3 regions of the Cobetia sp. L2A1 genome follow, and region 3 is predicted to be linked to each of the others. Evidence: predicted binding sites of a transcription regulator. Region 3 holds the regulator's gene; each other region holds the start of a gene.

The links. Region 3 encodes LexA, which represses DNA repair genes until DNA is damaged. Its sites were predicted from a motif close to TACTGTNTANNTANACAGTA; they were not measured.
Region 1: a site for LexA is predicted at 5,086-5,105, ahead of ruvC (crossover junction endodeoxyribonuclease RuvC). Genes of this name have one in related genera too.
Region 2: a site for LexA is predicted at 4,820-4,839, ahead of recN (DNA repair protein RecN). Genes of this name have one in related genera too.

What each region holds. Positions count from the first base shown of each region.
Region 1 covers NZ_CP047025.1:1,994,205-2,001,748, forward strand. The annotation lists gene GQR90_RS08685 (PDC sensor domain-containing protein) at 1-1,270, shown strand, start outside; gene GQR90_RS08690 (D-2-hydroxyacid dehydrogenase) at 1,418-2,473, opposite strand; gene GQR90_RS08695 (FmdB family zinc ribbon protein) at 2,786-3,010, shown strand; gene aspS (aspartate--tRNA ligase) at 3,141-4,925, shown strand; gene ruvC (crossover junction endodeoxyribonuclease RuvC) at 5,169-5,747, shown strand; gene ruvA (Holliday junction branch migration protein RuvA) at 6,051-6,665, shown strand; gene ruvB (Holliday junction branch migration DNA helicase RuvB) at 6,868-7,544, shown strand, end outside.
Region 2 covers NZ_CP047025.1:138,579-146,122, reverse strand. The annotation lists gene GQR90_RS00685 (esterase-like activity of phytase family protein) at 1-372, shown strand, start outside; gene dnaJ (molecular chaperone DnaJ) at 460-1,605, opposite strand; gene dnaK (molecular chaperone DnaK) at 1,775-3,697, opposite strand; gene grpE (nucleotide exchange factor GrpE) at 3,914-4,543, opposite strand; gene recN (DNA repair protein RecN) at 4,916-6,586, shown strand; gene fur (ferric iron uptake transcriptional regulator) at 6,745-7,167, opposite strand; gene GQR90_RS00655 (outer membrane protein assembly factor BamE) at 7,246-7,544, shown strand, end outside.
Region 3 covers NZ_CP047025.1:961,762-969,305, reverse strand. The annotation lists gene nagZ (beta-N-acetylhexosaminidase) at 1-69, opposite strand, end outside; gene GQR90_RS04200 (L,D-transpeptidase) at 370-912, opposite strand; gene GQR90_RS04195 (TetR/AcrR family transcriptional regulator) at 912-1,625, opposite strand; gene lexA (transcriptional repressor LexA) at 2,144-2,773, shown strand; gene GQR90_RS04185 (hypothetical protein) at 2,889-3,128, opposite strand; gene GQR90_RS04180 (DUF6586 family protein) at 3,434-3,913, opposite strand; gene topA (type I DNA topoisomerase) at 3,913-6,555, opposite strand; gene pyk (pyruvate kinase) at 7,164-7,544, shown strand, end outside.

The DNA of each region.
Region 1 (7,544 bases), 1.0 Mb from region 3:
TCCTGCCGGAAATGGTTGGATGACCTCGGCGGTGACACCTTTTTATGCAGAGGATCGTTTTCTTGGTGTCGCCGGGGTCGACATGACGCTGGATGTCATCGTTAATCAGATACTGGCGATGGAGTTGCCCTGGAGTGGATTCGCCATACTATTTGATAAGTATGGGCGTTCATTGGCAGTGCCTCAGCGAGGCGAAAACCTACTGTCATTGATGCCAATCGAGCGACCCGATATGGGAGAGATGCTGGAAGAGGATATCATCCGTCCAGCACAACTCGAGCTTGAGAAACACGACGTTTTCGCACCGCTCGCTGCGCAGATACTGGCACAACGCCGTGGCTCAGGTAGTGTCATGGTGGAGGGGGCTCCCTATAAAGTGGCGTGGGAGCGCTTGGAAAGTAATGACTGGATCATGCTGAGCATGGTGGCAGAAGACGCCGTGTTTTCGCGCACGGCCGAGATTGGGCGCAACTTTCAGTTGGTCGGCATGGCGTTGGTCGGTGGACTGATCCTGTTTTATTTAAGCTTCTTTATTCTGATGAGCTGGCGCACTCACCATATCAGCCGTCGACTCTCGGTGCCGCTGTCAGAGTTGCGCGACCGTTTACATCGTATCGGCATGGGGGCAGAGGTCGAGTCAGCAGGGGCCAGTGGCATTGTCGAACTGGATGAGGCAAACAGCACTGCAGAAGAAATGTATCGCCGTTTGCGGCAGACACAGACGGAATTGCAGGCCAGTGAACGGCGGCTATTGGATTCCTTGGAAGCCAGCGGCGATAGTCTGTGGGAGATGGATATTCCTGAGCACGTCATTCGTGTTCATCCGAATCTCTGGAAGATGCTGGGGGCCAGTGGCCATGAGCCGCTAGTCATGCGTGAGGCCGATTTTGATCGTCTGATACACCCAGAAGACCTTGAAGCAGTGCACATGCTGAGGCATAAGGTGTTCACTACCTTTGGCGAAAGCTTTGAATGCCAGTATCGAATGCGTGCCCCGAAAGAGGAAGATCTGCAATACATTGAAGATATGGGGGTGGCGAATAACGGAGCGATCAGCGGTGGCGCCGAGACAGTACACGCAGCATTGGCTGCCGAGGAGTCAGTGATGTCGCGTGAGGAAACAGAAGGCGACAGTGACCTAATCTGTTGGGTGTTGCTTAGCTCTCGAGGTCGCGTCGTATCATGGGATGCTGAAAGGCACCCACTCAAGGCTGCTGGTATGCATATTCGTCTGGATCAGAATCCACGATTACGGCCGGGACTTCTATAGAGATGTTTCAGGCGTTGCGCCAGTCAACCAGTGACCTTTTGTGATGACTTGGCTTACGAATAGCACGCCTCATCCTCGCAGATACTGAGGCGTACTATTCATGTGGCGTTAGCCTGCCGGGGTGGCGTTGTAGCGTTATTGCCTGGCTCACTTCTCTTGCGTGTGGTTCTCGCTCAATGTCGTGTCGCGTAAAAACGTCTCGATATTGGCAAGGCTCAGATCTAGCATGTTCTGCCGGGCTTCCTGGCTAATCCATGCGTTGTGTGGCGTGACGATTAGGTTTAGTACCTTGTTCTGGTCGTGGCGCATATCTTCCAATGCTGACAGCAGTACATGGCCGTCCTGCGGGGGTTCTGTCGGTAGGCTATCCACCGCAAGGCCTCCCAGCTGACCTGACTCAAGGGCTTTAAGGGCGGCGGACTCATCAATGATTCCGCCACGCGCACAATTGACCAACAAGGCGCCGGGCTTCAATCGGGATAGCGCGGCCTCGTCAATCAGGTGCTGGGTTTCGGGAGTCAATGGGCAATGCAGGCTGATGGCATCTGCTTCAGGTAGCAGGCTAGTGAAACTGGGCCGCTGTGCCGTTGGCTCACTGCCGGGGCGGGCAGCAAAGGTCACTCGCATCCCGAAGGCTTCGCCTAATTTCCCGACAGCACTGCCTAGCTCGCCCTTGCCGACAATGACAAGATGTTTACCGGCCAGCTGTGTCACGGGACGATGCATCAGGCAGAACGTGGCACTACGTTGCCAGTCACCTTCTGCAACATCTGCCTGATAGCCGGCCAGGCGTCCTGCCAGTGCTAGCAGTAGCATCCATGTATGTTGGGCCACAGACGCTGTGCCATAGGCATTGACGTTCATCACGCGTATACCCTGTGCCTTGGCCGCTGCAATATCTACGTTATTGGTGCCTGTCGCCATGACGGCAATCAATTTCAGATCTGGCAACTGCGCCAGATGATGTGCTTCCAGACGTACCTTGTTCACCAGCACGATAGGTACGCCCGTCAGCCGTTCAACCACTTCCTCGGGCTGAGTCGCTCCATGGCAGACCAATCCATTCACGCCTGCCTGCAACTGGCTGAAGTCCATGCCATCGCCCAGTGAGGCTGCATCGAGCATTACCGCTTGAGGCGTTGAGGACGCCTGGTGGTAAGGCGGAGTAGAAGCTAACTGGGAAGTGTGATTTTGATCAGACATCGTGTTCCTCGTGGCTAGGTGAGGTAGCAGGCTACCGTCGATAATAGCCCTGACAGACAATGCCATGTGGAGGATTGTCTGAGGGTGTTGCCCCGCACGGGGCCGAGCACGCTATAATGTGCCCCTTTCGCTTTGACTTGAAAGCCGTTCAGCTGGCCTTATTGTACGTGTGCTAGAGACATCGCCTGTGAATGTCGTGGCATTAGGGCATTTACGGCGCGGTAGGCTCAAGGTACGCCGCAAGGCATAACTTTGTCATGGTGTGTGGACTGCCTATGCAGCTTTACGCCCTATTTCAGGAAAGAAAAAACCATGCCGATCTATGAATACCACTGCAAGGCCTGTGGCCATCGGATGGACAAGTTGCAGAAAATCAGCGCTGCACCACTGACGGAGTGCCCGGAATGCAAGGCAGATCAGCTCGAGAAGCTGATTTCTGCCGCCGGATTCCGTCTCGCGGGAAGTGGCTGGTACGAGACGGATTTCAAGTCCGGCAACAAGAAGAATCTGGCCGGTGGTAACGACAGCACCTCGTGACAGCACTTCCTGAAAGCCAGTGATGGAAGTCAGTTTTCACAATTACAGTGCGTCATTGCCAGCGGCAGGCCCTCTGAGACAGGTACGCAGCACGCGTATCGATCACGAATTTGAGCAACAAGGAAACAACATGCGCAGCCACTATTGCGGCAAACTGAACGAGACCCTGATCGATCAGGATGTCACTCTGTGCGGGTGGGTGCACCGCCGTCGCGACCACGGTGGCGTCATCTTCCTCGACATGCGCGACCGTGATGGCATCGCCCAGATCGTTGTCGATCCTGATACTGTCGATGCCTTTGCCACTGCCGACAAAGTGCGTAGCGAGTATGTTCTGCGTATCAAGGGCCGCATTCGCATGCGTCCTGAAGGCACCCAGAATCCGAATATGCCGACAGGCATGATTGAAGTGCTGGCCAAGGATGTCGAGGTGCTCAACACTGCACAGACTCCGCCGTTCCAGCTTGACGATCACAACAAGGTCGGTGAGGAAGTTCGCCTCAAGTATCGCTATATCGATCTGCGTCGTCCCGACATGATTGAGAAGTTGCGTCTGCGTTCACGCATTACCCACAGTGTGCGTGCCCAGCTTGAAGCGCTTGGCTTCCTCGATATCGAGACACCGATTCTGACGCGTGCCACTCCGGAAGGCGCACGTGACTATCTGGTGCCGAGCCGGACCTATGCTGGCAACTTCTTTGCTTTGCCACAGTCTCCGCAGCTGTTCAAGCAGCTACTTATGGTCGCGGGCGTTGACCGTTACTACCAGATTGCCAAGTGTTTCCGTGATGAAGATCTGCGTGCCGATCGTCAGCCGGAATTTACCCAAATTGACCTTGAAGCCAGCTTTGTCGACGAGCAGGACATCATGGGCATGACCGAGACCATGATCAGTGGCCTCTACAAGGAAGTGCTGGGTGTCGATTTCGGCAAGTTCCCGACCATGCCGTACTCTGAAGCCATTCAGCGCTTCGGTTCTGACAAGCCGGACCTGCGTATTCCGCTGGAACTGGTCGATGTTGATGACCTGATGAGCAGTGTGGACTTCAAGGTCTTCTCCGGTCCGGCCAAGGATGACAAGGGCCGCGTCGCGGCGCTGCGTGTTCCGGGCGGTGCTAGCCTGTCGCGCAAGGAAATCGATGCCTACACCAAGTTCGTTAGCATCTACGGCGCCAAGGGCCTGGCATGGATCAAGGTCAACGAGCGCGCCAAGGGCATCGAGGGTCTGCAATCGCCGATCGTCAAGTTCATGGAAGACGTGGTTGATGAAGTGCTGGACCGCTGTGGCGCCGTCGATGGCGACATCGTGTTCTTCGGTGCCGACAAGTCCAACATCGTTGCCGAAGCGATCGGCGCGCTGCGCGTCAAGCTGGGTGAAGATCTCAACCTCTATACCTGTGAGTGGGCGCCACTGTGGGTCATTGACTTCCCGATGTTTGAAGCCGATGCCAACGGTCGCCTGAGTGCGTTGCATCACCCGTTCACCGCGCCGTCCTGTAGCCCAGAAGAGCTCAAGGCCAATCCGGAAGCGGCGCTGTCACGCGCTTACGACATGGTCATCAATGGTACCGAATTGGGTGGTGGTTCCATCCGTATTCACGACCAGGCCATGCAGCGTACCGTGTTCGAAGTATTGGGTATCGGCGAAGAAGAAGCGGAAGAGAAGTTTGGCTTCCTGCTCGACGCCTTGAAGTTTGGCGCGCCGCCCCACGGTGGTCTGGCCTTCGGTCTCGATCGTCTGGTCATGTTGATGACTGGCGCCAAGACCATTCGTGAAGTCATTGCCTTCCCGAAAACTCAGAGCGCCGGTTGCATGATGACTGACGCTCCCGGCGAGGTAAGTGGTGAGCAGCTCAAGGAGCTGAACATTCGTCTGCGCCAGAAAGCCAAGGTAGAAGAAGACGGCCAGGCCTAGGGTTTTAAGGTCTGTCGTGTGGTGCCGCGAACGGAGTCAGAGTGTCAATTTGACTAATTAGTGGCACCTCTGGGTCTTAGGGCCTTAAGACGGTGTGATACTGAGCCTTGGCAAAGAATGCCGGGATAACGGTGTCGCACCGTCTTTTTTATGGCATGGTGGCTGGTTATATGAACAGTTGTTGGAAAGATGCTGTGTGCAACTGCGGTAGATTCAAGTGACTCCGACTGATGAGAGTGCCGCATGATCATTCTTGGAATTGACCCCGGTTCTCGCCTGACCGGTTATGGCGTGCTGGACGTGTCTGGCGTGCAGCCACGTTATGTGGATAGTGGGTGCATACGGATGTCACAGGTCAGCCTGGATCAGCGCCTCGCGCAAATCTACGCCGGTATCAGTGAAGTGATTGCAATGCATCGTCCGGCTGAGTTCGCCATTGAGCAGGTCTTCATGTCAAAAAATGCAGACTCTGCTCTCAAGTTAGGACAGGCGAGAGGAGCCGCCATTGTCTGTGCTGCCAATCATGGTCTGCCTGTTTCCGAGTATGGCCCCAGGCAGATAAAGCAGGCAGTGACGGGTTCTGGTGCGGCAGACAAGCTGCAAGTCCAACACATGGTGACCCATACGCTGAAACTGTCGGCCACGCCGCAAGCCGATGCTGCAGATGCATTGGCAATTGCCCTGACACATTGTTTTGCGCGTCGCCGTCTTACGCCAAGTAGTGCTCAATTGGATGCGCTTGGCTTGGGTGCCACTGGCAATCGAAAGGGCTCACGCATACGACGCAGTAGTAGTTGGCGTGGATTTGAGCCAGACAAGTAATGTACCTGCCAGGTATAAATACGATATTGTGCTGAATAAATGCTAATTTTCAGTTAGTTGTGAACATTCTGTCGTGATGACGCACAGAGAATTGCGTCGCTTGTTTAGCCGATGTTGACGAAGCATCAGCAGAGAATGTTGCTACTGACTGTCATGATCGTGCGACAAATTCGTCGTAACACTCGGACATGCCGCCTGCGTCTCATCTTTGGTAGGCTTGCCCGCAATGTCATCATCAGAGCAGTGACTTCACCTGGGAAACACATCCAGCACACATCACTGCCGAAAAGGACTGCCTGAAACATGATTGGACGTCTGACCGGACAACTGCTTGAAAAGCAGCCCCCTCATCTGGTGCTTGATGTGCACGGTGTGGGGTACGAGCTTGAAGCCTCGATGAATACCTTGTTGGGACTGCCGCCGGTGGGCCAGGACTGCCAGCTGTACACGCACCTGGTGGTGCGTGAGGATGCTCAGTTGCTGTATGGCTTTGGCAAGGAGCCAGAGCGACGTCTATTTCGTGAGCTGATCAAGATTTCCGGTGTCGGCCCGCGCTTGGCACTCGCCATTCTTTCAGGGATGGAGCAGGGCGATTTCATTCGCTGTATTCATGATGAAGATAGTCGTGCCCTGACACGCTTGCCGGGAGTCGGTAAAAAAACGGCTGATCGTCTGATCATTGAAATGCGTGACCGCCTCAAGCATTGGACGGTGCCAATGGATGATGGCCTGAGCGAGATGGAGCGCGCTTCGCAGCCGCAACCTCCCATCACACACCCACTGGCGGACGCAGAAGCCGCGCTTGTGTCACTGGGATACAAGCCCGTCGAAGCCGCCAAGATGCTGTCCGGGCTTGAATCAGGTGCCTCTACCGAGGCTCTGATCAAGGCCGCACTGGTACGCAAAATGGCTAGCTAAGCCACGGATCACGCGGCTGATAGTCTTGCTTTGAAAAAGCAGACGATGTGATTGGATTTATTGACTAGGGGATGGTGGGTATCTGAGGTAGAAAGTGCGCGCTCCAACGTTAAAGCGCAAGATCGTTGCACGCTTCCTGCTATCCGCCTCTCGCCACTGTCCTATGCATGCCACATGGGTCACCAGGAGTTGAGCAAGCATCATGATGGAGTCGGACCGACTGATCTCCGCAGCGACGCATGACCCGGAAGAGCGGGTAGATCGTGCCAATCGCCCGCGTACACTGAGTGAGTACATCGGGCAGCCGGTGGTGCGTGAACAGATGGAGATATTCATCAGCGCAGCCCGAAAGCGTAGCGATAGTCTGGACCATACCTTGGTATTCGGACCGCCTGGGCTTGGCAAGACAACGCTGGCGCACATTATTGCAAGTGAGATGGGAGTCGATATCAAATCGACCTCCGGGCCAGTACTGGAACGGGCAGGGGATCTGGCTGCCATGCTGACCAACCTTCAAGAAGGTGATGTGCTTTTCATCGACGAGATCCACCGCCTATCACCGGCAGTCGAGGAAGTGCTGTATCCCGCGATGGAGGATTATCAACTTGATATCATGATTGGTGAGGGCCCCGCTGCGCGTTCGATCAAGCTGGAGCTGCCACGATTCACGTTAGTGGGTGCGACGACTCGAGCTGGCTTGTTGACGGCGCCATTGAGAGATCGCTTTGGCATCGTTCAGCGTCTTGAGTTTTACGACATCGAGTCACTGACCAGCATTGTGGCACGCAGCGCCATGCTATCGGGAATGGAAGTCGAGATGGACGGTGCGCTTGAGATTGCGCGTAGATCACGGGGTACGCCGCGTATTGCGAATCGTCT
Region 2 (7,544 bases), 820 kb from region 3:
ACCATCGATGACAAGTACGAGTGGACCTACCCGCTCGCTGGCGACCATGGTTCCAGCCTGACCGCCATGGAAATGCTGCCGAATGGTGACCTGCTAATGCTGGAACGCGCCTTCTCGCCCCCCTTCCCGCTGGTCATCAGCTTGCGACGAGCACATATTGGCGATCCCGGCACTCAGGTCGAAGTGCGTACTATCGCTCGCCTCTCGAGTGGCGAGGGGTGGTCACTGGACAATTTCGAGGGCCTGACTCGCCTCGATGACAATCGCTTCCTGATGATTTCTGATGATAATTTCAGCTCTTTCCAGACAACGCTACTGAGCTGCTTTGCCGTCATCGAACCAGAGGCTGCCCATCAAGCGGATGATTCATAGCGCTAGGTTGGACACCATACATGCAAAAAAGCCCCGCCTCCTTTTATTCGGAGACGGGGCTTTTTCATGAGACTCGAAGGTGACTACCTACGGCTTCATGTCTTCGAAGAACTTCTTCACGCCATCGAAGAAGCTATTCTCTTTCGGCGAATGGCTCTTGCCGGTGCCACCCAGGCTCTGCTGGAACTGACGCAGAAGCTCTTTCTGCTCTTCATTGAGGCTGACAGGCGTTTCGATGACCACCTTGCACAGCAGATCACCTGCCGGGCCGCCACGGACGGGCTTGACGCCCTTGCCACGCAGACGGAACAACTTGCCCGTCTGTGTCTCGGGCGGAATCTTCAGCACGACACGTCCGTCAAGAGTTGGCACCTTGAGCTCACCACCCAACGACGCATCGACGAAGCTGATCGGTACTTCACACTGCAGATGGCGGCCATCGCGCTTGAAGATCTCGTGCTCACGCAAATTGACCTGCACGTAGAGATCGCCAGACGGACCACCATTGACACCACCTTCGCCTTCGCCATTCAAGCGAATGCGATCACCGGTATCAACACCCGGCGGGATCTTCACAGATAGCGTCTTGGACTCTTGCACGCGGCCTTCGCCATGGCACTTGCGGCACGGCACACTGATCTTCTCGCCACGCCCGTGACAGGTCGGGCAGGCCTGCTCAACCGCAAAGAAGCCCTGCTGCATGCGCACCTTGCCCATGCCGTGACAGGTCGGGCAGGTTTCCTTGCTGGAACCCGGCTCGGCACCGTCGCCATCACAGTGACCACACGCCGCGAGACGCGGCACGCGAATATCAACCGTGGTACCAGCAACAGCTGATTCCAGATCGATATCGAGGTTATAGCGCAGATCACTACCACGCTGCGGCGCATTCGGATTGCGACGACCACCGCCGCCCCCGAAGATGTCACCGAAGACATCACCAAACACATCACCGAAACCACCGGCTCCGGCACCACCACCGAAACCGCCGCCACCACCTGCCTGACCGTCGACACCGGCATGACCAAACTGGTCATAGGCGGCACGCTTGTCTGCATCGGACAGCACTTCATAGGCCTCGGAGACCTCTTGGAATTTCTCTGACGAACTCTCGTCGCCCGGGTTACGGTCAGGGTGAAGCTTCTGAGCCAGGCGCCGGTACGCCTTCTTGATGTCCTTGGTGTCGGCGCCACGCTCGACACCAAGCACTTCGTAATAATCACGCTTGGACATGGATCAGGTCCGCCTGGATTGCTGGCAGCCTTGGGCTGCCGATCTGTTCTGGAATTCCGGTTTGCACCGGTAGCTCGCGGTTAGCATCATGCGCAACCGATGCAAACAACAACGCGGGACGCCTTCATGAGGCTCCCGCGCTGTCATCAGACGTCTATCAAGAAATCACTCAGGACTTCTTGTCGTCGTTGACTTCCTCGTACTCGGCGTCAACCACGTCATCGTCCTGCTTCTGGCTGGACTCACCATCGGCTGCCTGCTCACCCTGAGCGCTCTGCTCAGCGTAGAGCTTCTGTGCCAGGTTACCGGAAGCTTCAGTCAGCGCATCCAGCTTGGCTTGGATCGCATCCTTGTCATCGCCCTTCAGCGCTTCTTCAAGCTCTGAAGTCGCCGTCTCGATAGCTTCCTTATCGCTGGCTTCTGCCTTGTCGCCGGCTTCGGTCAGTGTCTTCTTGGTCGCGTGAATCATGCCGTCGGCCTGATTGCGCAGCTGGACCATTTCCTCGAACTTCTTGTCTTCGTCCGCATTGGCCTCAGCATCACGCACCATCTGTTCGATCTCTTCATCGGACAGGCCGCTGGAGGATTTGATGACGATGGACTGTTCTTTACCCGTAGCCTTGTCCTTGGCGGACACATTCAAGATACCGTTGGCATCCAGATCGAAGGCGACTTCGATCTGCGGTACGCCACGCGGGGCCGGCGGGATATCAGCCAGATCAAAACGACCCAGTGACTTGTTCTGCGCAGCCTGCTTACGCTCACCCTGCAGCACGTGGATAGTCACCGCGCCCTGGTTGTCGTCGGCAGTAGAGAACACCTGAGACTTCTTGGTCGGGATGGTGGTGTTCTTCTCGATCAGCGGCGTCAACACACCACCCATCGTCTCGATGCCCAGCGTCAGCGGAGTCACGTCCAACAGCAGCACGTCCTTGACGTCGCCGCCCAATACGCCGCCCTGGATACCGGCGCCAACAGCAACCGCTTCATCCGGGTTAACGTCCTTGCGAGCTTCTTTACCGAAGAACTCTGCAACCTTGGCCTGCACCAGCGGCATACGTGTCTGACCACCGACCAGAATCACGTCGTCGATCTCGGCAGCCGTCAGGCCAGCATCAGCAAGAGCAGTCTGGCACGGCTTCAGAGAGCGAGCGACCAGCTCATCAACCAGAGATTCCAGCTTGGAGCGAGTCACCTTGACGTTCAGGTGCTTCGGTCCAGTGTTGTCAGCCGTGATGTACGGTAGATTGACATCAGTCTGCTGGGCACTGGACAGCTCGATCTTGGCCTTCTCAGAAGCTTCCTTCAGACGCTGCATGGCGAGGTTGTCGCCGGACAGGTCGATGCCGCTATCCGCCTTGAACTGAGCAACGATGTAGTTGATCAGGTGCATGTCGAAATCTTCACCGCCCAGGAAGGTGTCGCCATTGGTGGCCAACACTTCAAACTGGGTCTCGCCATCGACATCAGCCACTTCGATGATGGAAATATCGAAGGTACCACCGCCCAGGTCATAGACAGCGATGGTCTTGTCACCGCGAGATTTGTCCATGCCATAAGCCAGCGCCGCTGCCGTCGGCTCATTGATGATGCGCTTGACTTCGAGACCCGCGATGCGACCGGCGTCCTTGGTTGCCTGACGCTGAGAATCGTTGAAGTAAGCCGGCACCGTAATGACGGCTTCGGTGACTTCTTCGCCGAGATAGTCTTCAGCAGTCTTCTTCATCTTCTTGAGGATTTCTGCACTGATCTGCGGCGGAGCCATGCGCTTGTCTTTCACCTGAACCCAAGCATCGCCATTGTCAGCTGCGACAATCTTGTACGGCACCATCTTGATGTCTTTCTGGACCACATCATCCTTGAACTTGCGACCGATCAGACGCTTGACCGCATAGAGAGTGTTCTCCGGATTGGTCACCGCCTGGCGCTTGGCTGACTGACCGACGAGGATCTCGTTGTCGTCGGTGTAGGCAACGATGGACGGCGTGGTACGGCCGCCTTCAGCGTTCTCGATAACCTTGGTCTTGTCGCCGTCGAGCACTGCCACACAAGAGTTGGTAGTACCCAAGTCAATACCGATGATGCGTCCCATAATCATATACCTCGAATCTGTTGCTAGCCTGAAAGATAAATCTGGATGTCGGTACCTTGTATCGGCACCTGAACTTGCTTCAATAGGTGGGGTCGCGTGTCAGGGTTTCAAGGGCCATCACTGTATTTTTACTTGCCCAATCTTCCCTCAGCCCCCACGGGGCGGGCATATGAACCTTTACATTCTTGCCATATGCCCGGCCTCCTACACTGCGCCTTAAGGCGCTTTGCTCACCGCTACCATGGCGGGGCGCACAAGACGACCGTTCAGGGTGTAGCCCTTCTGCATCACATCAATGACGCTATTCGGCTCGGCGTCAGGAGAGGGCACCATCGCGACCGCTTGATGATATTCCGGATTGAATGGTTCGCCATGCGGATCGAGCTGCTCAACACCGGATTTTGTCAGGGCATCCAGCTGCATTTTCAAGGTCATTTCAATGCCCTCGATGTGCGTCTTGGCAGCTTCGTCGCTACTCATGGATTCGAGCGCCTTTTCAAGCGAGTCGACCACCGGCAGCATTTCCTTGATGAACTTCTCCAGCGCGAACTTGCGTGCCTTCTCTGCTTCCTGCTCGGCACGACGACGTGAGTTCTGGGCATCGGCCGCGGCACGCAGCGCCTGATCCTTCGCTTCCTGTACGGCAAGCTCCAGCTCTTCAACCTGGGCCGCCAACATTTCGGCTTCCGGGTTGTCGACCAGGGTGCCTTCACTTTCGGAAATGATGTCGTCGGCATCCAGCATGTTGTCGATCACTTCACCTGCGGGTGTTTCTGGCTGCGGCTCGGCTTCGCGAGCGGCACGCTGAAGCTCTTCATCCATCGGGGTCTGCGGGTCCTGAGCCATGCTGATCTCCTGCGGGCCGACGTCTGTGCGCCATTGCCCTGATTCGCGGCCTGCCTGGATTGCCGCGAGAATACGCTGCGGCGAATCGTACGTGCAGACAGACCATGAGTTGCCTGAAAGAGCAGCAAGGCAAAGCCATTGCTGCCAACCAAAAGCTGTCTGGGCTTCTATATGGGGACAGCGACATGCTTCTCAAGCCTTGACCATCGCTTTTCTCTTTTGTGGGTATCTCGTGGATTGAAGGGCATCGAGGTGTGCTGTATAAAAAGCCATGTACACTGTATAGACATACTGTACGGCGACGCCGCAGCTTGCTCTCAATAATGAGTCCTGCATTGCGCGGCGCGCCCCCAGCGTCCCTTGGAGGTAGTCATGCTGCTACAGCTCGCCATTCACGACTTTGCCATTGTCGAGACACTGGAACTCGACTTCCGGTGCGGCATGACGGCCATTACTGGCGAAACCGGGGCCGGCAAGTCCATTCTGCTCGGTGCTCTTGGGCTGTGCCTGGGCGAGCGCGCCGATGCTGGCAGTGTGCGCCACGATGCTGAACGCGCCGATATCATTGCGCGCTTCGACATCAGCGGACTGACCGAGGCCCGCCAGTGGCTGGATGAGCGCGAGCTCGGCAGCGACGACTGCTTGCTCCGACGCGTCATCACGGCCAGCGGTCGCTCCAAGGCGTGGATCAATGGCACGCCCTGCACCATCAGCGATCTGCGTGAGCTAGGGGAGTGCTTGATCGATATCCACTCACAGCATGCTCACCACTCGCTACTCAAGGAAGAAACGCATCTACGTCAATTGGATGAGTACGCAGGCCTTCAGACTCAGGCAGCTCAGCTACGCGATGAATTCCGGCAGTGGCAAGACGCACATCGTCGGCTCAAGCGCATGAGCAATGACGGCGATGAGATACGTGCGCGCCGACAATTGCTGAGATATCAGGTAGAGGAGCTAGATGAGCTCGCCCTGAACGAGGGCGAGCTTGAAGCGCTTGAGCAGGAGCAGGAAACCCTGGCCAATGCCGAGCAGACGATCGAGGAAGCTCAGGCGGCCGTCGATTGCTGTGATCATGATGACGAGGGCGCACTGGTACGCATCAATCAGGCCGTTGCTCGTCTGGCGCATCTGCCGGGCAACGAGCGTGGCGCACTGGCCAGCGCTCTGGGCATGCTGGATGAAGCGCGCATCCAGATAGAAGAAGCGGCACGCGAACTGCACCGCTTCGTCGAAATCACCGAGCTGGATCCCGAGCGTCTCGCCTTTGTCGATGAACGCCTCGGACGCATTCACCAGATCGCCCGCAAGCATCATGTCATGCCGGACGAACTGCATGGCCTGCATCAACGTCTGAGCGAAGAGCTGGAGGGACTAGGTGGTGACGAGGAAGCCATTGAAGCGCTACGCGAGGAAGTCGCCAGTCGTCGTGATGCATGGAAGTCGCTGGCCGCAGAAGTCGGCGCTCGACGCACTGCCGCTGCACCTTCCCTTGCCAGCGACATTCAAGACCAGCTGGCTTTTCTCGGCATGGCCAAAGCCACCTTCGAAGTCGCCATTGAAGCGCGAGAGCGGCCGCAGCCGGAAGGCATGGAGCGCATCCACTTCCGTATCAGCGCCAACCCGGGGCAGCCGCCCCGCGCACTGGCCAAAGTGGCCTCCGGCGGTGAGCTATCACGTGTATCGCTAGCGATCCAGGTCGTCGCCGCAAGCCGCTCCACGATTCCCAGCCTGGTCTTCGATGAGGTGGATGTCGGCATCTCTGGTGCCACGGCTGAAATTGTCGGCCAGCTACTGCGCCGCCTCGGTGACAAGGGGCAGGTACTGACCGTTACCCACTTGCCGCAGGTCGCAGCACAGGCGCATCAACATCTGCATATTGAGAAGCAGGCCGAGGATAACAACACCCGTACCCACATGGAGCTACTGGACGAGAGCGGAAGAGTGCGCGAGCTGGCACGCATGCTAGGGGGCATTCATCTTTCGGAACAGACACTGGCACATGCACGTGAAATGCTGGGCGCTACCGACAGTCGCCACTAATCCGGCCAACCAGGTACCGCTTGAGCCAAACGGCTCAGTCCATTCGTCGCACGAGCCATCGTTCTTCAGACACACAGACGGCCACCCTTTTGGGGCGGCCGTCTGTGTGTCTATCTGGCATGTCAAACGTGCAGCTCGTCATCCCTGACCGCTATGCGCTAGCTGTCGCTCTTTGTGCCCTTGGGGCGCACATAGAGAACCAAGGCATGCTCGACCAATTCGTAACCGTGCTCCTCGACAATCTCACGCTGACGGCGCTCGATTTCAGGATCACAGAACTCTATGATCTCACCGCTGTCCAGACATACCATGTGGTCATGGTGTTCTTCCTGGGACAACTCGAAGACAGCATGGCCGCCATCGAAGTTGTGACGCATCACCAGTCCAGCGGTTTCGAACTGGGTGAGCACACGATATACCGTCGCCAGGCCAACATCTTCGCCGGCCTCCAGCAACGCTTTATACACGTCCTCGGCACTCAAATGTCGATCCATCGATTTCTCGAGGATCTGCAGGATCTTGACTCGCGGTAAGGTTACCTTGAGCCCCGCCTTACGCAGTTCATGGTTCTGATCGGCCATGCTGGGGTACTCTTCGCAGTCGCTTGATGTATCAGGTATGATCGGCCAAGGCAAAACGATAGGGAATCTTCAGGGCAAATGCAAAACTTGATCAAAACAGTCGCCTTTTGCAGCGCCCTGGCGCTGCTCTCCGGATGCAGCTACTTCGGCGTATACAAACGCGATCTGCCTCAGGGCAATCTGATAAAGCCGGAAATGGTCGAGCAATTGAAGCCGGGCATGAGTCGTGAGCAGGTCATCTACGTGATGGGCTCGCCACTGCTGACCGCTCCCTTCAATGAGTCTAGCTGGGACTATGTCTATCGGCTCAAGAAAGCTGACGGCGATATCATCAATAAGCGTGTGACGCTGACGTTCGATGGCGATGCACTCTCCAC
Region 3 (7,544 bases):
TTCACGTTCGTCGCGGGCGAGTGTCGGTCCCGCAACATCGACCATCACGGAGCCTAGTGGCTGTGTCATGACATCCTTCCTGTTCCTGTCCATGGACTGCAGCCAGCCATGCCTCGCCAAAGGCACAACGTTGGCACACAGAATTTCATGTCTTTACGGGGCACAGCAGCCATTGATCGGTGGAAAAGACAGGCTACAGGCCGAGGAAAGGCGCAATTCTAGCCGACTGAGAGCAGCTCGAACAGTCGGAGACAGACGCGTCTCTCTCTGGCAAACATGCACGTCATCAGCCGCCCTGCTTCGCCACAGTGTGCAACGACGCGATGAGATCAACAGTGACACCATGATACGTAGCGCAGAGCAGCATCGTCAGGCGTGCAGTAGCACCGGCGTACCGGGTATAGCATGCTGAAAGAGACGGAGTAGATCAGGGTCACGCAGGCGTATGCAGCCATGCGAAGCGGCGATACCCATCGGCTCCGAGGCGGGGGTACCGTGGAAGTAGATATAGCGTCGCAGACTATCGACTCGCTCACCCGAAGCATTCCAGCCACGATTGATTCCGGATTCACGACCGCTGAGCCACAGAATGCGCGTCAGGATCCAATCACGAGTTGGATACGCGGCGGCCAATTCGGGCGAGAAAATCTCTCCGGTGTAACGACGGCCGCGATAGACCGCACCCTCCGGATTGGTCGCCCCAATGGCAGCACGTATGACGTGCCATCCGGTGGGCGTGCATCCACTGCCCTCCACCTCGCCAATGCCATTCAGACCACTGGAGATCGTGCAGGCAAAGATCAGCGCAGCATCTGTCGCTTCTGTCGGCGGAAAAGTACGATCCCCTATCGGAGCATCGCGACGAATTTCGAGCCATTGACGCCGTAGATCGACCCTGATCCAGCAGGCCATCAGCTGGCCGCCTGATTCGCCGTTTGACTCACAACGTCATGAGGCTCAACGTCAGCGGCCATCGGGGCTGGCAGACATGCTGGCAGAGGTGCCGCCATTGCCGCAACGACCATTGGCCGCATGTGCTGGATCAGTTCACGCACCGAGGTGTGGTGGCCATACTCGGCCTCCTCGATGTCGCGAAGCGCATCAAGTCCCGAGAAGGTGAAGATGACACTGCCAAGCATGAAGTGCAGGCGCCAGAAACGCTCGTTGTCCGGCAATTCAGGCGTGGCGAGCTTCAAAAGCTCCGCAAAGCGGCTGAAGACGGTGCCGTAGTGCTCACGAATATAGCGACGCATGTGGCCTTGCCCCTGGGTATAAGCCAACCCGAGCAGCCGCATGAAGGTACGTAGGCTATTACGCTCTGCTGGCACCTCAAGCACAGTGTTCGCCATGACTTCCAGCAACACCTCAAGTGGAATCTGGCGACCAGCATACTCCTGCTCGACACTATCAAGAGCAGCATGGAAACGTTCGCTGAAGGGATCAAGATAGCGCGCAAAGACCGCCTGAATCAGCGACTTCTTGGAACCGAAGTGATAGTTGACCGCCGCCAGATTGACCTTGGCCTTGCTGGTGATGTTGCGCAGAGAGGTTTCAGCAAACCCGCGCTCGGCAAACAATACCTCTGCAGTATTGAGAATACGGGTGACAGTGTCGGTCTGGGCCATGGACGGAAGCCTTATCAGGTGATCGTGATGAAATACTGGAGCCGTAAGCCACGCAGACACTGATGTCCTTTCGTGCCGACTCTCTCATGACATGCTGCAAACGACCGATTCGCAAGGGGATGGCAAGGAGCAGGAAAAATATCGCTGCACTCGCCACTAACGAACATTCGTTTGAAACACAACGATTCTAGCTTGCCATGCTACCACTGACAATTCTTCGTGTTTCAAACAGCCAATGATTCAGTACTCGCTGATATTCAGTCCGAGAGGCTAAAACCTCACCACTCAAGGGCCTTGCAGGAATGTCACGCTTACTGACACAGCACATCAGACATGGCGAAAGGGGCTTGAAAACAGGTGTTAAAAGCACATCTCCACTGCCATGAATAATCTCCGAAAGCACTGAACACCCCGCAAGACACCTTGCATGACCGCCATGACTGGATACAATGACAGTTGTATGGATGCACACCCCGTGCCGTCAGCTCAAGATGCCGCCCAGGCCAAAGGCAATGCCCATGACCCAGCCGCTTACTCCGCGCCAACAGGACGTCTTTGATTTCATCATCAAGACCATCAAATCCTCCGGCTATCCGCCGACGCGTGCCGAAATCGCCCAAGCGCTGGGCTTTCGCTCCCCCAATGCTGCCGAGGAGCATCTACGTGCCTTGAAGCGCAAAGGTGCCATCGAGATGGTGCCAGGCACCTCACGCGGCATTCGCGTGCCATCAATGGCCGACGCTGGAGAATATGGCAACCCGGGCTTGCCTGTCATTGGTGAGGTTGCGGCAGGCAGTCCGATACTCGCCAGTGAGCATATCGACCGCCATTGCCCGCTACCCAGTGACTACTTCTCACCGGCCGCCGATTATCTGCTGCGTGTACGCGGTGTCTCCATGAAGGATGTCGGCATTCTGGAGGGCGACTTACTGGCAGTGCATCGCACCACCAATGTGCGCGATGGCCAGATCGTCGTCGCGCGCCTCGGCGATGAAGTGACCGTCAAACGCTTCCGTCGCGAAGGCCACTATGTGTGGCTCGAGGCCGAAAATGCTGACTTCGCCCCCATCAAGGTCGACCTGCGCAGCGAAAGCCTGGAAATCGAAGGCCTTGGTGTCGGTGTCATCCGCGATGGCGGCCTGCACTGACACGCCTCTCGATGCATTTACTTGCTTTCAGACACAAAAAACCCGCCAGGTGGCGGGTTTTTTGTGTCTGCGCTTGTGAGGTAATCAACGATGATCCAGATGAGCGCGAGGTACGTTAGTGCACCAGGCCTTCTGACTGCTCATTCTCATCTTCCTCACCATCCCACAGGCGCGTACGCGTGATGGCATGGTCAATCATCTCACGAGCGACTTCAAAGCGGTTGTCACGCAGTAGATCAGCGGCCTCATCCGAGATGCGAATGCTGAGCAACGGCTCGCCTTCACTTTCGGCTGCGCGCAGAATCACTTCACCATCTTCCATTTGCACAATTTCAAGTACGGCGGGATCGGACACGTCATTCCTCCTGCGCAGCATCACATAAGATGCCGGCGTGGTTGTGATCGTCAGCTTGACGGTGGGCAGGCCTCACGCAGCGTAGAAAAGAGTACGACCATGGCCAGAGCCATGGTCGTACTGATGAGGATGCGGGGCTTGCCACAATGAAAGCAGTCTAGCACCCACAGCACCGAAGCGTCATCTGAATGCCACGCGACAGACACGCTTGCCGCGGATACCAAGGCGTTCACGGCCGAGCCATTGACTGCCGGGTCATGTACTACCGAGCCATGTGCTGCCAGCAACATTCATTATCGGCATCACTACCACTCAACGCTCGACTCGCGCAATCCTGGCAATATGGCCTTGAATGCCACCAGCGCTTCAGTGAGACGCTCAACCAATGACGCATTGGCCGCAGCCGCGATAATCAAGCCATCGCCACGAATACGACTTTCTTCTCGGCGAGCAGCGCCTGCCTCACCTTGCAGGCGGTCAATATCACCCACCAGCTGACTCAACCAGCTATCGGGCCGCTCAAGCAAGATACGCAGCTGCTCAACTTCAGCGACCGGTGCCGGCGGAGATGACAAACGCTCGCGCCAGCTGCTCTGCGGCCAACGCGCCACAACGGCAATCTCATCAAGTAGCGAAGACAGTGCCAGCTCCAACAGCGCCAGCGCCCCTTCCTCACCTGCCATGCGACGCGCCATATCATGCTCGTCTCCCACCGACACTGCTGACTGCGCCAGCAACAGCTCAGCCTGATACAGCAGTTGGTTGGTGCGGGCGCGATGACTCATCAGGCCTTGACTCCCTTGCGCTTGTCCTCAACGACCCAGCGACCATTCTCGAAGGTCGCTTTCCAGCCAGTCGCCTTGCCTTCCTCATCACTCATGACGTACTGCGCCTTGACCTTGCGCGAGAAACGAATCTGCGCCGGACGACCATCCGGATCTTTCTCCGGCGCCTTGAGGATGAAGTGATATTTCTCCGGAAGCTCGTCGGCATGCGCCTTGAGCTCCATCACCAATGGCGGACGCGTCTCACGATTTTTCGGGAACTGGCTGGCAGCCAGGAACAAGCCACTGGCGCCATCACGCAGCACATAGTGGTCTTCGACCTTGACGCAGGCAAGTTCCGGCATCGGAATCGGGTCCATCTTGGGTGGCGCGACCTCACCCGACTTGAGTAGCTTGCGGGTGTTCTTGCAGGCCTCGTTGGTACAGCCAAAGTACTTGCCGAAACGGCCAGTCTTGAGCTGCATATCAGCGCCGCACTTGTCGCACTCGATCACCGGGCCATCGTAGCCCTTGATGCGGAAGTGCCCTTCCTCGACCTCATGCCCCACGCAGTCCGGACTGTTACCGCAGACGTGCAGCTTGCGATGTTCGTCGATCAGGTAGCTATCCATCGCTGTCGCACAGATCGGGCAGCGACGCTTGGCACGTAGCGCGTCAGTCTCGGCATCTTCACCGGCATCAGCAGCAACAGCCTCATCGCCGGGCAACAGGTCAATGGTGGTCTTGCAGCGCTCCTTCGGTGGCAGGTTATAGCCTGAGCACCCCAGGAAGACACCGGTAGACGCGGTACGGATCTGCATCTCGCGTTCACAGGTCGGGCAGGTAATATTCGTCGGTACCGGCTGATTCGGGCGCATGCCTTCTTCTGACTGGGCATGGTCCAACTCGGCCTTGAACTCGGCATAGAAGGCATCGAGCAGTTCACGCCAGTTGCGTGTGCCCTTGGCCACCTCGTCCAGATGATCTTCCATCCGAGCGGTGAAGCCGAAGTCCATCAGGTCCTTGAAGGATTCGCTGAGGCGATCAGTGACAATGTCACCCAGCTTCTCGGCGTAGAAGCGACGATTTTCCAGCGCTGCATAGCCACGATCCTGAATGGTCGAAATGATGGCAGCATAAGTCGACGGACGGCCGATGCCTCGCTTTTCGAGCTCCTTGACCAGGCTGGCTTCGGTATAACGCGCCGACGGCTTGGTGAAGTGTTGCTGAGGGTCCAGCTCGACCAGCTCGAGCTTCTCACCGATCGCGAGATCGGGCAGCGACTGATCCTCTTCCTTCTTGCCCATCGGCTTCATGACGCGAGTGTAACCGTCAAACTTGAGCACACGCCCCTTGGCACGCAACTCGTAACCGTCGACTTCTATGGTCAGTGTCGAGGACAGGTACTCGGCCGGCAACATCTGACAGGCCACGAATTGACGCCAGATCAGCTCATAGAGCCGTTCGGCATCGCGCTCCATTCCCACGAGATCAGTCGCACGATTAGCCACCTCAGAAGGACGAATCGCTTCGTGGGCTTCCTGGGCACCTTCCTTGCTGGAATAGACATTGGCCGCTTCCGGCAGGTAGTTGCTGCCATATTCTTCGCTGATGAAATCGCGAGCCGTCGCCACTGCATCCGCCGACAGATTTGTCGAGTCAGTACGCATGTAGGTGATGTAGCCAGCTTCATACAGGCGCTGCGCCATCATCATGGTTTTCTTGACCGAGAAGCCGAGACGACCGCTGGCCGCCTGCTGCAGGGTCGAGGTAATGAATGGTGCATTCGGCTTGGAACGTGTCGGCTTGTCTTCGCGATTGGAGATAGCCAAGGCAGCAGTGCGCAGCGCCGCAATACGCTCAAGCGTGTCCTTCTCGCTGGTCGGACGGAAGGCCTTGCCGTCCTGACGCGCCAGCTCGAAACGAATCGCTTCACCACTCGCGGCGGCAAGCTTAGTGTGGACATCCCAGAACTCTTCCGGAATGAAGGCACGAATCTCGCGTTCACGCTCAACGATCAGGCGGACTGCCACGGACTGCACGCGACCGGCAGACAGGCCGCGTGCCACCTTGGCCCACAGCAGCGGCGAGACCATGAAGCCCACCACACGATCCAGATAGCGCCGCGCCTGCTGTGCATGGACACGGTCCATCTTCAGCTCGCCGGGCTCATCAAAGGCCGCCGTGATCGCCTTCTTGGTGATCTCGTTGAACACCACGCGCTTATAACGCGTCTCGTCGCCACCGATGGTCTCGCGCAGGTGCCAGGCAATCGCCTCACCTTCGCGGTCAAGATCCGTTGCGAGATAGATGGTGTCGGCTTTCTCGGCCAGACGCGTCAGCTCCGAGACTACCTTTTCCTTGCCAGGCAGAATCTCATAATGCGCCTCCCAGCCATTCTCCGGATCAACCCCCATGCGCCGGATCAACTGGGTCTTGGCTTTCTTCTCTTTATGAGCGGCCTTGACCTCCGGCGACATCTTGCGTGTCTCCGCAGCCTGACGGGCACGCTCCTTGGGATCAGTTGCCTGTTTACCGCTACCGCTGGTGGGCAGATCGCGGATGTGCCCGACACTCGATTTCACTATGAAATCATTGCCGAGATACTTATTGATGGTCTTGGCCTTGGCGGGCGACTCGACGATCACCAGTGACTTGCCCATGGTTGCTCGCATCTCCTGGCCGGCACTGAGTGCACCGGCGAATGAATCGTCGCACTGGGTTTTATCCCAGCCGAAAAATGCGCCTACCCTACCCCAGCGTTTCAGCGCTGACCAGCAATGTTGAGACTGGCGGAGTGTCTGGATATCTACAGTAGGCGTTACGGTTCCTATCAACAGGAGGCCCTTGATGGCATCAGGACTACCTACAGGATCGATATTTGCAATGTCAACTTACCGCCAAGCCCTTTATGCCATATGCCGCCCAGCGTGTACTTTTTGCTGTCACTGACTTGCTGCCACTATATAAGGAGCCATTGAGAAGTCGCACCATGGATAGCGATAACGTCAGTATGGCCTCTCTCAGCACAGCAGAGGCATGACGCCTGATCAACGTAGCGTATTCGGCGCGGCGCAGGAATGAAACCTCACCTTCCATTGCGATGTCACGTTGCACAATGATCGACGGCAGGTATCAGCAAGATATCTGTCACAAAATATGCCGCAACGATGTACTGCACTCGACAGGCTCCCTTTCAGCCTTCAATGTAGTAAAATGACAACACAATCTGTCTCACCCATCACGCCAAGTGTTCAAGGAGTATGATTTCATGCCGCACGCGTTCAACGGCCCGATCCGCCGCACCAAGATTGTTGCCACGCTAGGTCCGGCCAGTGACAAGCCGGGTGTTCTCGACGCGATGATTCGTGCCGGAGTGGATGTGGTACGCCTCAATTTCTCCCACGGTAGCTCGGAAGATCATCGCATGCGGGCGGAGGCTGTCCGTCAGGCCGCCGCCGCACAAGGACGTAGCGTCGCAGTACTGGGTGACTTGCAGGGGCCGAAGATTCGCATCGCCCGCTTCAAGGACACCGCCGTGATCCTGAGCGAAGGTCAGCCCTTCGTTCTCGACATCGGCTTGGGCCGTGATGAAGGTACCGTCGAGCGCGTGGGTTGCGACTACCAGCAGCTGGCCGATGATGTGGTTGCA